Regions from separate parts of the Microbacterium sp. AG157 genome, predicted to be linked through region 2. Evidence: predicted binding sites of a transcription regulator. Region 2 holds the regulator's gene; the other holds the start of a gene.
What was found. The regulator LexA, encoded in region 2, represses DNA repair genes until DNA is damaged. The targets are predictions, from matches to a motif close to TCGAACANNTGTTCGA.
Positions count from the first base shown of each region.

Region 1 (7,088 bases), on a different contig from region 2:
GCCGTTCACCAGCGTCGACTTGCCAGAACCGCTGACGCCGGTCACCGCCGTCAGGACGCCCAGCGGGAAGTCGGCCGTGACGTTCTGCAGGTTGTTCTCGCGCGCGCCGACGACCGTGACCTGACGTTTCTTGTCGATCTTGCGACGCTTCTTCGGTGCCTCGATCGAGCGGCGGCCGGAGAGATAGGCGCCCGTGAGCGAGTTCTCGTCGGTCAGCAGGCCGGAGAGGGGGCCGGAGTGCACGACGTTGCCTCCATCGACGCCGGCGCGGGGTCCGATGTCGACGACCCAATCGGCCGCGTGGATCGTCTCTTCGTCGTGCTCCACGACGATGAGGGTGTTGCCGAGGTCGCGCAGCGTCTCGAGCGTCTGGATGAGGCGGCGGTTGTCGCGCTGGTGCAGGCCGATCGAGGGCTCGTCGAGCACATAGAGCACGCCGGTCAGGCCCGAGCCGATCTGCGTCGCGAGGCGGATGCGCTGCGCCTCGCCGCCCGACAGGGTGCCGGCCGCGCGGCCGAGGCTCAGGTAGTTCAGACCCACCTGCAGCAGGAAGTCGAGTCGCGCGCGGATCTCGCGCAGCACGGCCGCGGCGATTGTCGCCTCGCGGTCGGTGAGCGTCAGCTGCGAGAAGAATTCGCGGGCGTCGGCGAGGCTCATGCGCGAGGCCGCCGCGATCGACGTGCCGTCGACGAGCACCGCGAGCACCTCGGGCTTCAGACGGTCACCGTCGCAGACCGCACACGGAACCTCGCGGAGATACTCCGACCACCGCTGGCGCTGAGTGTCGGACTCTGCCTGGAGGTACTGCCGCTCGATGTAGGGCACGACGCCCTCGAACCCCGACGAGTACCGCATCTCGCGGCCGTAGCGGTTCTTCCACTTGACGGTGACCTTGTAGTTCTCACCGCGGAGCACCGCCTGCTGCACATCGTGAGAGAGGTCCTTCCACGGGGTGTCGAGCGAGAACTCCAGGTCGCGCGCGAGGCCCTCGAGAAGGCGCTCGTAGTACTGGAAGAGCCCCTTGCCCTGGGTCGTCCAGGGCAGGATCGCGCCGTCGCGGATCGAGAGCTCTTCGTCTCCGAGCATGAGGTCGACGTCGACGGACATGCGAGTACCCAGGCCCGAGCAGACCGGGCACGCACCGAAGGGCGCGTTGAACGAGAAGGTGCGCGGTTCGATCTCGGTGAGCTGCAGAGGGTGCCCGTTCGGGCACGCCAGCTTCTCGGAGAAGGACTGCCAGGCGTCGTCGCCTTCTTCGTCGACGTAGTTGACCTGCATGATGCCGCCGGCGAGCCCCATCGCCGTCTCGACGGAGTCGGTCACTCGACTGAGGTTGTCTCCGGATGCCACGAGTCGGTCGACCACGACCGCGATGTCGTGCTTATAGCTCTTCTTCAGTGTCGGCGGCTCCGCCAGCTGCACGAGCTCGCCGTCGACGACCGCGCGAGCGTAGCCCTTGGCACTGAGCTCTTTGAAGAGGTCGACGAACTCCCCCTTCTTCTGGGTGACCACGGGCGCGACGATCTGGTAGCGCGTCCGCTCGGGGAGCTCCATGAGCTGGTCGGCGATCTGCTGGACCGTCTGTCGCTGAATGCGCGCACCGCAGTCGGGGCAATGGGGTACGCCGACGCGCGCCCAGAGCAGACGCATGTAATCGTGGATCTCGGTGATCGTCCCCACCGTCGAGCGGGGATTGCGGTTGGTCGACTTCTGGTCGATCGAGACCGCGGGGCTCAGCCCCTCGATGAAGTCGACGTCGGGTCGGTCGACCTGCCCGAGGAACTGACGCGCGTAGGCGCTGAGCGACTCGACGTAACGGCGCTGACCCTCGGCGAAGATGGTGTCGAACGCGAGGCTCGACTTTCCCGAGCCCGACAGACCGGTGAAGACGACGAGCGAATCGCGCGGGATGTCGAGGTCGACGTTCTTCAAGTTGTGGACGCGCGCACCCCGGACACTCAGCTTTCCGCTGATACCGGAATTCGCGGACGGCGAGGGCTGGGCGACAGGAACGATGGGCACGTGTTAAGTCTAGGTCGGACCTCCGACATCGGCCCCGGGTTCGCCCCGGCCGCACGGATGTGCGAGAGTGCGGCACCGCATCTCGCCCCGTCGCGACCGGAGACCGGCGATGCGATTCAGACGTTCGATTGTCCCGCGAAGGGAGCGAGCCCGTCTCGCAGGGCCTTGAGCGCGTCCTCGTCGACGCCGACCCGCGCCATGATCTTCCCCGGCACCTCGAGCGCCGCCGTGCGCAGCGCCCACCCCTCGTCGGTGAGGTCGATGTCGAGCACGCGCTCGTCGTCGACCCGGCGCGCGCGCCGCACCCTCCCCTGCGCCTCGAGACGCTTCACCAGAGGTGACAGCGTGGCGGGCTCCATTGCGAGTTCGGCCGCCAGGGCGCCGAGCGAACGCGGGGCCTCCTCCCACAGCGCCAGCATCACCAGATACTGCGGATGGGTCAGACCGAGGGGCTCGAGCAGCGGTCGATAGATCGACACGACGTTGCGCGCTGCCGTGACCAGGGCGAAACAGACCTGGTTCTCGAGCTTCAGCGGGTCGTCCACACGCCATCTCCTCAATTAGTTAGTACACTAATAATCATGACACGAAAGGATGCCGATCGCCCGCCGCTGCGCGAGCGTGTCCGCGACGCCGGCGGCTGGTACCAGTACCTCAATACGCGTCTCATCCGCGTCGCCGGCCCCGCGTCCGTCGGCCCGTACGAGACCACCCCCGAACCCACCCGGACGGGGCGCCCCTGCCCGCTCTGCGGTCGCGCGATGGCCGAGCACTCCGTCGATCGCTCCGGCCCGAAGCCACTGCTGCACTGCCCCTGAGTGCCCACGCAGATTCCCCCGGCACTGCCGGATACGACGGATCCCGCAACGAGGGCGTAGCGCCATGGTCCGGCCGTCGGCGACCCGTCTCGAGCCCGCTTGCGCCGTCCTGGGCGCGCAAACTTGAGGTCCCGCGTCCGTCCACGCGGGCGAGCATCGGACGCATTGTCGGACGAAGGCCTCAGGGGCGCGCCTCGCGGTCTCAGGCGTGACCGGCGCGCTCCATGGCGCGCAGCTCTTTCTTCATCTCCTGAACCTCGTCGCGAAGGCGTCCGGCGAGCTCGAACTTCAGCTCGGCCGCGGCCGCGAGCATCTGTTGCGTCAGGTCGGCGATCGTGGATTCGAGCTGGTCCGCGCCCTCCGCAGCGATGCCGGTGCGCCGTAGCGACGGGGTCGGCGACTTGCCCTTGCCGGACTTGTCCGTGCGTGACAGCAGATTCTTCGTGTCGGACGCCTCGCGATTGAGGACCTCGGTGATGTCGGCGATCTTCTTCCGCAGCGGCTGCGGGTCGATCCCGTGCGCGGTGTTGTACGCGATCTGCTTCTCGCGACGACGCTCGGTCTCTTCGATCGCCTTGCTCATCGAGTCGGTCATCTTGTCGGCGTACATGTGCACCTGACCGGAGACGTTTCGGGCGGCGCGACCAATGGTCTGAATGAGCGAAGTCCCGCTGCGCAGGAACCCCTCTTTGTCGGCGTCGAGAATCGCCACCAGGGACACTTCGGGGAGGTCGAGACCTTCGCGAAGAAGGTTGATGCCGACGAGGACGTCGTACACACCGGCGCGCAATTCGGTCAGCAACTCGACGCGGCGCAGCGTGTCGACGTCGGAGTGGAGGTAGCGCACACGCACCCCGTGTTCCCCGAGGAAGTCGGTGAGTTCTTCCGCCATCTTCTTGGTGAGCGTCGTGACCAGCACGCGCTCGTCGCGCTCCACCCGCACGCGGATCTCTTCGAGGAGGTCGTCGATCTGCCCCTTGGACGGCTTCACGATGATCTCGGGATCGACGAGACCGGTCGGGCGGATGATCTGCTCGACCACGCCGTCGGCGATGCCCATCTCGTAGCGACCCGGCGTCGCCGACAGGTACACCGTCTGACCGACGCGCTCCTTGAACTCGTCCCAGCGCAGCGGGCGGTTGTCCATGGCGCTCGGCAGACGGAAGCCATGCTCGACGAGGGTGCGCTTGCGCGACGCGTCGCCCTCGTACATGGCGCCGATCTGCGGCACCGTGACGTGCGACTCGTCGATGACGAGCAGGAAGTCGTCGGGGAAGAAGTCGAGGAGGGTGTGCGGCGGATCTCCCGGCATGCGGCCGTCCATGTGCCGCGAGTAGTTCTCGATGCCCGAACAGAAACCGAGCTGTTGCAGCATCTCGAGGTCGAAGGTCGTGCGCATCCGTAGGCGCTGCGCCTCGAGGAGCTTGCCCTGCGACTCGAACTCTTTGAGGCGTTCCTCCAGCTCGTGCTCGATCGTGCCGATCGCGCGCTGCACGGTCTCGGTGCCAGCGACATAGTGCGACGCCGGGAAGATCGGAACGGAGTCCATCTTCTCGATCACGTCGCCGGTGAGCGGGTGCAGAAGATACAGGGCCTCGATCTCGTCGCCGAACATCTCGATGCGGATGGCGTACTCCTCGTACACCGGGATGATCTCGATCGTGTCGCCGCGCACGCGGAAATTCCCGCGTGAGAAATCGACGTCGTTGCGGTTGTACTGCATGGAGATGAACTTGCGGATGAGGGCGTCGCGGTCGTAGCGCTCCCCCACCTGCAGGGCGACCATGGCTCGCAGATACTCCTCGGGCGCGCCGAGGCCGTAGATGCACGAGACCGTCGAGACGACGACGACATCTCGGCGAGAGAGAAGGGAGTTGGTCGTCGAGTGGCGCAGTCGCTCGACCTCGGCATTGATCGAGCTGTCCTTCTCGATGAAGGTGTCCGTCTGCGGAACGTAGGCCTCGGGCTGGTAGTAGTCGTAGTACGAGACGAAGTACTCGACCGCGTTGTTCGGCATGAGCTCTCGGAACTCGTTCGCCAGCTGCGCCGCGAGCGTCTTGTTGTGCGCGAGGACGAGGGTCGGCCGCTGCACCTGCTCAACGAGCCAGGCCGTCGTCGCCGACTTACCGGTACCGGTGGCACCCAGCAGAACGACGTCGGTCTCACCCGCGTTGATGCGGCCCGCGAGCTCGGCGATCGCCTGTGGCTGATCGCCGGAGGGGGTGTATTCGCTGATGACCTCGAAGGGACGGACGGAGCGCGTGGCCTGCATACGACCAGCGTAGGCGGGGCCTCCGACATCGGGGCCGGGTTGCGTTCGCCGTGCGCGAGCGCACGGCTCGCCGGCACGGGGTCAGGCGGCTCGCATCACTCGTTCCCAGAGCTCGTCCACCTGCCGACGCGTGGATTCCATGTCGGCGGATGTGTCGATGACGACGTCTGCCAGAGCGATCCGCTCCTCGTCGCTCGCCTGCGAGCCGATGCGGGCGCGGGCGTCGGCCTCCGTCAGCCCACGCGTGTCGATGAGCCGTCGCACGCGAAGATCCGCGGGACAGTGCGCGACGACCACGAGATCCCACGACTCGCCGCCGCGCGCCTCGGCGAGGAGGGGCACGTCGTACACGACGACAGCGGCCGGGTCCGCCGCGAAGGCCGAAGAGAACCGGCGCTGCGACTCGCTGCGCACGGCCGGGTGCACCAACGCGTTCAGCCGCGCGAGCCGGTCGGGGTGCCCGAACACGAGGGCGCCCAGAGCGGGCCGATCGAGAGAACCGTCGGGCCGCAGCACCGCGGTTCCGAATTCCGCCGCGATATCCGCGAGCACCGGCGACCCGGGAGCCTGCACCTCTCGCACGATGGCGTCCGCGTCGACGACGACGGCTCCACGGTCGGCGAGCAGGGCGGCGATGGTGGACTTGCCGGAGGCGATCCCACCCGTCAACGCGAGAAGAGGCACCCGACGAGGATGCCACATCCGCACGTCCTCCCACCGGGGAGGCGTTTCGCCGCCCCGTCGTCTAGCATTCCCCCAGGCCGCTCGCCCGATCCGGCCCGACGAAGGCCCCACCATGACCGCACCCCCCACCACGGTGGTGATCGAGGACGATCTCGACATCCGCCTCCTCGTGACGGCGGTGCTCGAGGGCGCCGGCTACGTGGTCCACGCGGCCGCCAGCGGCCTCGACGGGGTCGAGCTCGTCCGTCTCCATGCCCCGATCGTCACCACGCTCGACGTCAGCATGCCCGGGATCGACGGATTCGAGACCGCCCGACGCATTCGCGCCTTCAGCGACACCCGCATCCTCATGGTGAGTGCGAGAGCCGACGAAGCCGAACAGCGCGCGGGACGCGAGGCCGGCGCCGACGACTATCTCACCAAGCCCTTCCGCCCCCGCGAGCTTCGCCAGCGGGTTACCGATCTCGCTCGGTCCGTGCGCGGCTGAGGGTCGCTCTCAGGCGAGCCCGAACGCCTGCTCACCCGTCTCGGCGGCGCGGGCAGCGGCCTCATCGGCGCGGCTCGTGAGGGCCACCGAGTGGTAGCCGTGGTCGGCGGCAACGGCCAGTCCGACGCCTACCGCGGGCACGATGGCCGCGCCGAGTCGTGCGAGATCCGCGACCACCCGTTGGTGCAAGATCCGGGCAACGCGGCGGACATCGGTCGCCGGCGTCGTTGTGAACGCGACGGAGAGGCCGGCGGCATCCGTCTCCCCCACCAGCGCCATCGTCGGCGCGTGCCGACGAACCGACGCCCGCACCTCGAGCGCCAGTCGTTCCGCGTCGTCGGGCCCGAAGGCCACGGCGACGCGCTTGAGATCGTCGATCCGGATTCCGATCACACAGACCCCCTCGCCGGCGGCCTCGGCGCGAGCGCAGACGATGGCCAGAGTGGACTCGAAGGATTCGCGGAACAGCACGCCGTGGGCGTCCACCGAGAGTCGCCGCACCTCGGATGTCCCGCGAAGCGCGGACTCGTTCGCCCGGAGGACCGAAGTCACCACGAGCGCCGCGATGACGAGCGCAATCGTCAGAATCGCCGAAACCCGCGTGTCGAAGACGTCGCGGAACAGGTCGCTTTCGGGTCCGAGCCACAGGAACACGACGGCGCGCGCGACGAACCACGCCGTCTCGACCACGAGGACCGCCGTCAGCCCGGACGAGCTCCAGCGCCGAGCGATCGCCCCTCTCCGTGTCTCGACCGCTCCGGTCGCCGCGAAGACGGCGTTGCCGAGGAAGAACGGCACGGCTCCC
Region 1 is NZ_QRDK01000005.1:97,560-104,647, forward strand. It holds gene uvrA (excinuclease ABC subunit UvrA) at 1-2,022, opposite strand, end outside; gene DEU35_RS16310 (MarR family winged helix-turn-helix transcriptional regulator) at 2,139-2,567, opposite strand; gene DEU35_RS16315 (hypothetical protein) at 2,604-2,840, shown strand; gene uvrB (excinuclease ABC subunit UvrB) at 3,043-5,112, opposite strand; gene coaE (dephospho-CoA kinase) at 5,194-5,796, opposite strand; gene DEU35_RS16330 (response regulator transcription factor) at 5,909-6,283, shown strand; gene DEU35_RS16335 (diguanylate cyclase domain-containing protein) at 6,293-7,088, opposite strand, start outside.
Region 1: a site for LexA is predicted at 2,072-2,087, ahead of uvrA (excinuclease ABC subunit UvrA). Genes of this name have one in related genera too.

Region 2 (7,088 bases):
AGACGAGCACGCGCGCCTCACGGACATCGTCGATCGCTGCTCCCGCGACGACGGGGACCCCGACCGGGCGCACGCCGCTGGGGGCGATCTCGACGATGTCGTCGGCTCCGTTGGTGCGGACCGCGACGACGCGCCCGTCGGCGGCGGCCCCGAACCACCGGGTGCCGAGGACCCACAGGCCGCCGCCGGTGTCGGCGTCAGCGGGGGCGAGGGCCTGGGCGTCGCCGTCGAGAGGGCGGCGGAAGAGGTTCCAGCGCCCGTCGGGATCGTCGGCGTAGAGCAGCTCGTCGTCCGCTATCCAGACGGGCTGCAGCGGCGCGCGCGACTCGCCGCCCGCCACATCGCGGACGGATCCCGTCTCGAGGTCGGCAACGCGCAGGACCGTGGCATCCCACGGCATGTCGGGGTGGTTCCAGGCGACCCAGGCCAGACGCCGACCGTCGGGGGAGAGGGCCGGCTGCGCGAGGAAGTCGCTACCCTCGGCGAGCACCTCGACCGTTCCGTCGAGCGGGATGCGCACGATCGCCCGGCGCGGAACTCGGGAAGAGCCGTGGGTCTCGCGGACGGCCAAGAGGACGCCGTGCTCCCAGCGGAGGCCGCCGTGGCGTACGGCGTCGTCGGCGGGAGTCAGCGCCCGCGCGGTCTCGCCCGGACGGAGCGCGTACACGCGCTGGTCGGTCTTCTCGACGTAGTACAGCTCACCGTCGTCGGACGCCGTCCACGCGCCGCCGCCGTACTCGTGGACCGCGGAGCGCGCATTGGCGGGTGCGGGGAGCACCGTATCGGTCGAGCCGTCGGCCCGGCGGCGTTTCACCGCGACGCGACCCGCTTCGTGGGGGACGGACTCGCCCCACCAGATCTCGTCGCCCACGAGCCGCGCTCCGTCGACCCGCGGTGACGCCTGCGCGACCGACCCGGCCGTGATCGGGGAGGGCCAGGAACCGTAGGGGAGCGTGTCAGCCATGACACCAGCCTAGGCAGGGGCTCCGACATTCGACCCGGCGATCGCCCCGCATCCGTGGGAACCCGAAGGCGGGTGAGGTGCCGAGCGGCCCGAGCGTGCAGAGGGCCGGATGCCGCCGCGCGTGCGGGCATCCGGCCCTCGATGGTCCGATCAGACGGTGCGCAGCACCGCGACCACGCGACCGAGGATGACCGCCTCATCGCCGAGGATCGGCTCGAACGCGCTGTTGCGGGGGAGGAGCCAGGTGTGGCCGTCGCGCCGGCGGAACGTCTTGACGGTCGCCTCGTCGTCGAGCATGGCGGCCACGATCTCGCCGTTCTCGGCGGTGGCCTGAGAGCGGATGACGACCCAGTCCCCGTCGCAGATGGCCGCGTCGATCATGGAGTCGCCCGAGACCTTGAGCATGAACAGGTCGCCCTTTCCGACGAGCTGGCGCGGGAGAGGGAAGATCTCCTCGACCTGCTGGTCGGCAGTGATGGGCACGCCGGCGGCGATGCGACCGACCAGGGGCACGAGGGCGGCGTCGCCCAGGGCGGGGGCGGTGTCGGCGGGGTTCTCGGCGGCGGCGCCGGGAAGATCGATGAGCACCTCCATCGCACGTGTCTTGCCGGGGTCGCGACGGAGATATCCGCTGAGCTCGAGCTGATTGAGCTGGTGGGTGACGCTCGAGAGCGACTTGAGGCCGACCGCGTCGCCGATCTCGCGCATGCTCGGCGGATACCCGTGCCGAGCGATCGAGCGCTGGATCACTTCGAGGATCGCCAGCTGCTTGTCGCTGAGGTTCTTCCGCCGCCGCGTCTGCGGCCGCTCGCGGCCGGCAGCGGTCGTCGCGTCGGTCATCTGTGCTCCCCTCGCGCCGCGGGAACCACGGCGGAAATTCGAATGTCGGAGGTTGGTGATGAGGTCTCCGTGTCGAAACCGTATCCGGTCGACGACCCGAATGACACGGAGCCCCACGCGTGTCGCGTTCGATTCGTATGCGATACACGACGTCTTGACACTCGAACAGGTTCGAAGATAGATTCGGAATACAGATTCGCACCACCGCCCTCCCGGCCGAGGGCGGGGTGCGAATCTCTCCCCACCAAGGAGCACATCATGAGCAGCATCGCCCTCACCGCCCCGTCCACCCGCCTGCGCATCACCGCGCGCGGCCGTCGTGTCGTGGCGTTCCTCGTCTCGCTTCCGATCGTCGCCGTGCTTGCCGTGGCGATCGTCGGCGGCGGGTCCGCCCTTGCGTCCGGCGACGCCGGCGCCCCTGCCGGGGCGTTCACCGAGATCACCGTCATGAGCGGCGAGACCCTGTGGTCCATCGCTGAAGACGTGGCCCCCTCGGCCGACCCGCGTGACGTGGTCGCCGAGATCACTCGCCTCAACGCTCTTCCCGGCGGCTCGGTGTCGGCGGGTCAGCGCATCGCGATCCCCGCCGAGTACGCCCCCGCGGCCTGAGCGCCCCGACCCGGCTCGCGCACTCCGCCCTCCCTCGACGCCTACGATGGGTGAGGTGACCGTACGCCTCGACGACCTTCCTCTTCGCGACGATCTGCGGGGCATGACCCCGTACGGAGCCCCGCAGGCCGCACTGCCCGTGGCGCTCAACGTCAACGAGAACACGCATCCCGTTCCGTCCGAGGTGGCTGACGACATCCTCGATGCCGTGGCTCGGGCGTTGCGGGACGTCAACCGCTACCCCGACCGTGAGTTCACCGGTCTGCGCGAGGCCTTCGCGGGATACCTCGGGCACGGTCTGAACCCCGACCAGATCTGGGCGGCCAACGGTTCGAACGAGGTGCTTCAGCACATTCTGCAGGCTTTTGGCGGCCCCGGTCGCACGGCGATGGGCTTCGCCCCCACCTATTCGATGTACCCGATCCTCACGCGTGCCACGGGCGCGCGCTGGATCGTCGGGGAACGCGAGCACGACTTCACCCTGTCGCCCGAGTCGGCCGCCGCCCAGGTGCGCGAGCAGCGCCCCGACATCGTCTTCCTCTGCGCGCCGAACAACCCGACGGGCACCCCCCTGCGCCTCGACGTCGTCGAGGCGGTGTACGACGCGACCGACGGCATCGTGATCGTCGACGAGGCCTATGAGGAGTTCGCGCCCCGTGACGAGCCCTCGGCGGTGTCGTTGCTTCCCGATCGCCCGCGTCTGGTGGTCTCGCGCACCATGAGCAAGGCCTTCGCCTTCGCGGGCGCCCGGGTGGGCTACTTGGCGGCCGACCCCGCGCTGGTCGACGCCCTCCGCCTGGTGCGGCTGCCGTACCACTTGAGCGCCCTCACGCAGGCGGCGGCGACCGCCGCGCTCGGCCACGCCGAGACGATGCTGTCGATGGTCGACGAGATCGTCGCGCAGCGCGACCGGATCTCGGCCACGGTGTCGGCCCTCGGCTACACCGCCCACGAGTCGTGGACCAACTTCGTCCTGTTCGGCGGCGTCGACGACCCGGCGGCCACCTGGAAGGCGCTGTACGACCGGGGCGTCCTCATCCGCGACGTCGGCATCGCCCACCACCTGCGCGTCACCGCGGGAACGGCCGACGAGACCACCGCATTCCTGGACGCGCTGGCCTCGGTAGGATCGCGGTCATGACCGGCCCCGCCTCGCCCCGTACCGCCTCGATCGCGCGCGAGACGAGTGAGTCCCGAGTCGAGCTCGAGCTCGACCTCGACGGACGCGGCGTCAGCGACATCTCGACGAGCGTGCCGTTCTTCGACCACATGCTCACCGCTTTCGCGAAGCACTCGCTGACCGACCTGCGCGTCCGCTCGACGGGCGACACCCACATCGATGCACACCACACGGTCGAAGACACCTCGATCGTGCTCGGGCAGGCTATCCGCCAGGCGCTCGGCGACAAGTCCGGTATCGCTCGCTACGGCGACGCCCTCGTGCCGCTCGACGAGGCCCTCGCGCAGGCCGTGGTCGACATCAGCGGGCGCCCGTACCTCGTGCACACCGGTGAGCCCGCCGGCTTCGAGCACCACCTCATCGGCGGTCACTTCACCGGTTCACTCGTTCGCCACTCCTTCGAGGCGATCTCGATCCACGCCGGTCTGACCGTTCACGTGCGCATCCTGGGTGGACGCGACCCGCACCACATCGCCGAGGCCGAGTACAAGGCGCTCGCGCGCGCCTTCCGTCAGGCCAAGGCTCTCGATCCCCTCGTCGACGGTGTCCCGAGTACCAAGGGCGCGCTGTGACCCGCAAACCCGTCGTCGCCGTCTTCGATTACGGCTCGGGCAACGTCCACTCCGCGGTCAAAGCGCTCATCGAGGCGGGAGCCGACGCCCGGCTCACCGCCGATCGTTCCCTGCTGCTCGACGCCGACGGTCTGCTCGTTCCCGGCGTCGGCGCGTACGGCGCGGTCATGGGTGCGCTGAACGACAGTCGCGGCGGCGAGATCATCGATCGCCGTCTGGCGGGCGGTCGGCCCGTCCTGGGTATCTGCGTGGGCATGCAGGTCATGTTCGAGCGTGGCATCGAGCGGGGCGCCGACACCCCCGGGCTGGGGGAGTGGCCCGGTACCGTGGCCGAGCTCGAGGCGCCGGTGCTCCCGCACATGGGCTGGAACACCGTGGCATCCGGTGAGGGATCGCGCTTGTTCGACGGACTCGAGGGCGAGCGGTTCTACTTCGTCCACTCGTACGCGGCGCAGGACTGGTCGCTCGAGGTCACCCCGCCCTTCCCTCAGCCGGTCCTGACCTGGTGCACGTACGGCGCGCCCTTCCTGGCGGCCGTCGAGAACGGCCCCCTGTCGGCCACGCAGTTCCACCCGGAGAAGTCGGGCGAAGCCGGTATCCGGTTGCTCGCCAATTGGATCGACGGGCTGCGCGCGACTACTGTGTGACCTCGTGCCCCGGCTCGGCGAGATGCGCCGAAGGGTGCGAGGAGCCATGAACGATTTCGCGTCCACGCCCGAACTTGTGCTGCTTCCCGCGGTCGACGTCGCCGACGGTAAGGCCGTCCGTCTGACCCAGGGTGAGGCCGGTACCGAGACCAGCTATGGCGACCCCGTCGATGCTGCCGCCGACTTCGCTCGCCAGGGCGCGCAGTGGATCCACCTCGTGGACCTCGACGCCGCGTTCGGCCGCGGTAGCAACGCGAGCGTCATGCGCAAGGTGATCAAGCAGGTCAAGGGCGTGCAGGTCGAGCTCTCCGGCGGCATCCGGGACGACCGTTCGCTCGAGGCGGCGCTCGAGAGCGGAGCGACCCGCATCAACCTGGGTACCGCGGCCCTCGAGAACCCCGAGTGGGCCGCCGACGTCATCAACCGCTACGGCGAGGCGATCGCGGTCGGTCTCGACGTGCGCGGCACGACTCTGGCGGCGCGCGGCTGGACCCGCGACGGCGGTGACCTGTGGACGGTCCTCGAGCGCCTCGAGAACGCCGGCTGCAGCCGCTACGTCGTGACCGACGTCACCAAGGACGGCACGCTCCGCGGTCCCAACATCGAGCTGCTGCGCGAGATGGCCCAGCGCACGCCCAAGCCGATCGTGGCCTCGGGTGGCGTCTCGAGTCTCGACGACATCGCTGCGCTGCGCGAGCTGGTGCCACTCGGAGTGGAGGGCGCGATCGTCGGCAAGGCGCTCTACGCGGGTCAGTTCACCCTGGCCGAGGCGCTGGATGTCGCCGGACACTGACGATCCGCACGGCCACGGCATCCACGGGGATTCCGCCGGCGTTCCGTGGGAGGGCCGGAGCTTCCAGCCCAATCAGCACTCGGGCGACGACGGCTCCGCCGATCCGGCGCTGCTCGCCTCTCTCTTGGCGTTCCGTGCCGGCGAGGGCGATGCCCGTGCCATCGTCGATGCCTATCGCGACGCGCGCCTGCTGATTCCCCTGGTCGCCGAGAAGGGCGACCACGGCGTCGGTGCGCACGGCCTCGAGGTCGACAAGACGCAGGAGCTCTCGATCGTGACGGTCGCCGCACCGGACGGCCGCAAGGTGCTCCCGGTCTTCACCTCGGTGGCGGCTCTTCAGGCGTGGGATGCCATGGCCCGCCCGGTCCCCGCCGACGGGCGCCGCACGGCCCTGGCGGCGGCGTCGGAGGACACCGAGCTCATCGTCGTCGACCCCGCGTCGGAGACGGAGTTCGTGATCCGTCGTCCGGCCGTCTGGGCGATCGCCCAGGGTGAGCCGTGGGAGCCCGCGCACACCTCTCCCTCGATCTTCACGGGCCTGCAGGAGAGCATCTCGGGCGAGCTCGCCGTGCTGGACCTCGCCGTCGAGTCAGGGGATCCCACCGGTCGCCTTCGCGGCCCGGAGCTCGTGGTCCACCTGCAGCTCATGTCGGGCCTCGAGCAGGAGGAGTTGGATGCCACGCTGGCGCGCCTCGCCCGCCGCTGGTCGGCGGACGACCGCATCGCCGTGCTGGTCGACTCGCTGACGGTCAAGCTCCACCGCAGCACCGACGTCTGACCCGTCTGTCGACCTCGGTCCGACGGCACGCGCTCCGAGACCCCCGCAGTCTCGGTGAAGTCGGCCTGCGGCACAGGACGAAGGCGGTGCCCCTTCCCGAGTCGATCGGGGTAGGGGCCCGCTCATACCCGTACGGGTGTCACGGAAGAGGCGGCCTGCGGCACAGGGCGCAGTGATGCCCCCTTCCCCAGGCAATCGGGGTAGGGGGCCGCTCCCACACCCTCAGCGGTCACAGAAGAGGCGGCCTGCGGCACAGGACGAAGGGGGTGCCCTTTCCCTGGTCGATCGGGGTAGGGGCCCCGCTCTCGACCTGGGAAAGGGCACCCCCGCAGTCCGGTACCCCAGTACGACCGACTTACGTGACCGGCCCCGTCCACTTCTCGCCCGGCCCCTTGCCGATCGGGTCCTGGATCGTGGATGCCTCGCGGAACGCGAGCTGCAGCGACCGCAGACCGTCGCGCAGCGAACGTGCGTGCATGTCGCTGATCTCGGGGGCCCCGGCGGTGATGAGGCCGGCCAGCGCGTTGATGAGTTTGCGGGCCTCGTCGAGGTCGAGCTGCTGTCCGGGGTCGTCTGCGAGGCCGGTCTTCACAGCGGCGGCGCTCATGAGGTGCACGGCGGCCGTGGTGATGACCTCGACGGCCGGAACGTCGGCGATGTCGCGGGTGGCGGACGAGGCCGCGCGCTCCTGCTCCTCCCAGCGGG
Region 2 is NZ_QRDK01000001.1:207,679-214,766, reverse strand. It holds gene DEU35_RS01110 (prolyl oligopeptidase family serine peptidase) at 1-964, opposite strand, end outside; gene lexA (transcriptional repressor LexA) at 1,115-1,804, opposite strand; gene DEU35_RS01100 (LysM peptidoglycan-binding domain-containing protein) at 2,063-2,413, shown strand; gene DEU35_RS01095 (histidinol-phosphate transaminase) at 2,460-3,554, shown strand; gene hisB (imidazoleglycerol-phosphate dehydratase HisB) at 3,551-4,165, shown strand; gene hisH (imidazole glycerol phosphate synthase subunit HisH) at 4,162-4,812, shown strand; gene priA (bifunctional 1-(5-phosphoribosyl)-5-((5-phosphoribosylamino)methylideneamino)imidazole-4-carboxamide isomerase/phosphoribosylanthranilate isomerase PriA) at 4,859-5,605, shown strand; gene DEU35_RS01075 (SseB family protein) at 5,589-6,383, shown strand; gene DEU35_RS01070 (DUF1844 domain-containing protein) at 6,739-7,088, opposite strand, start outside.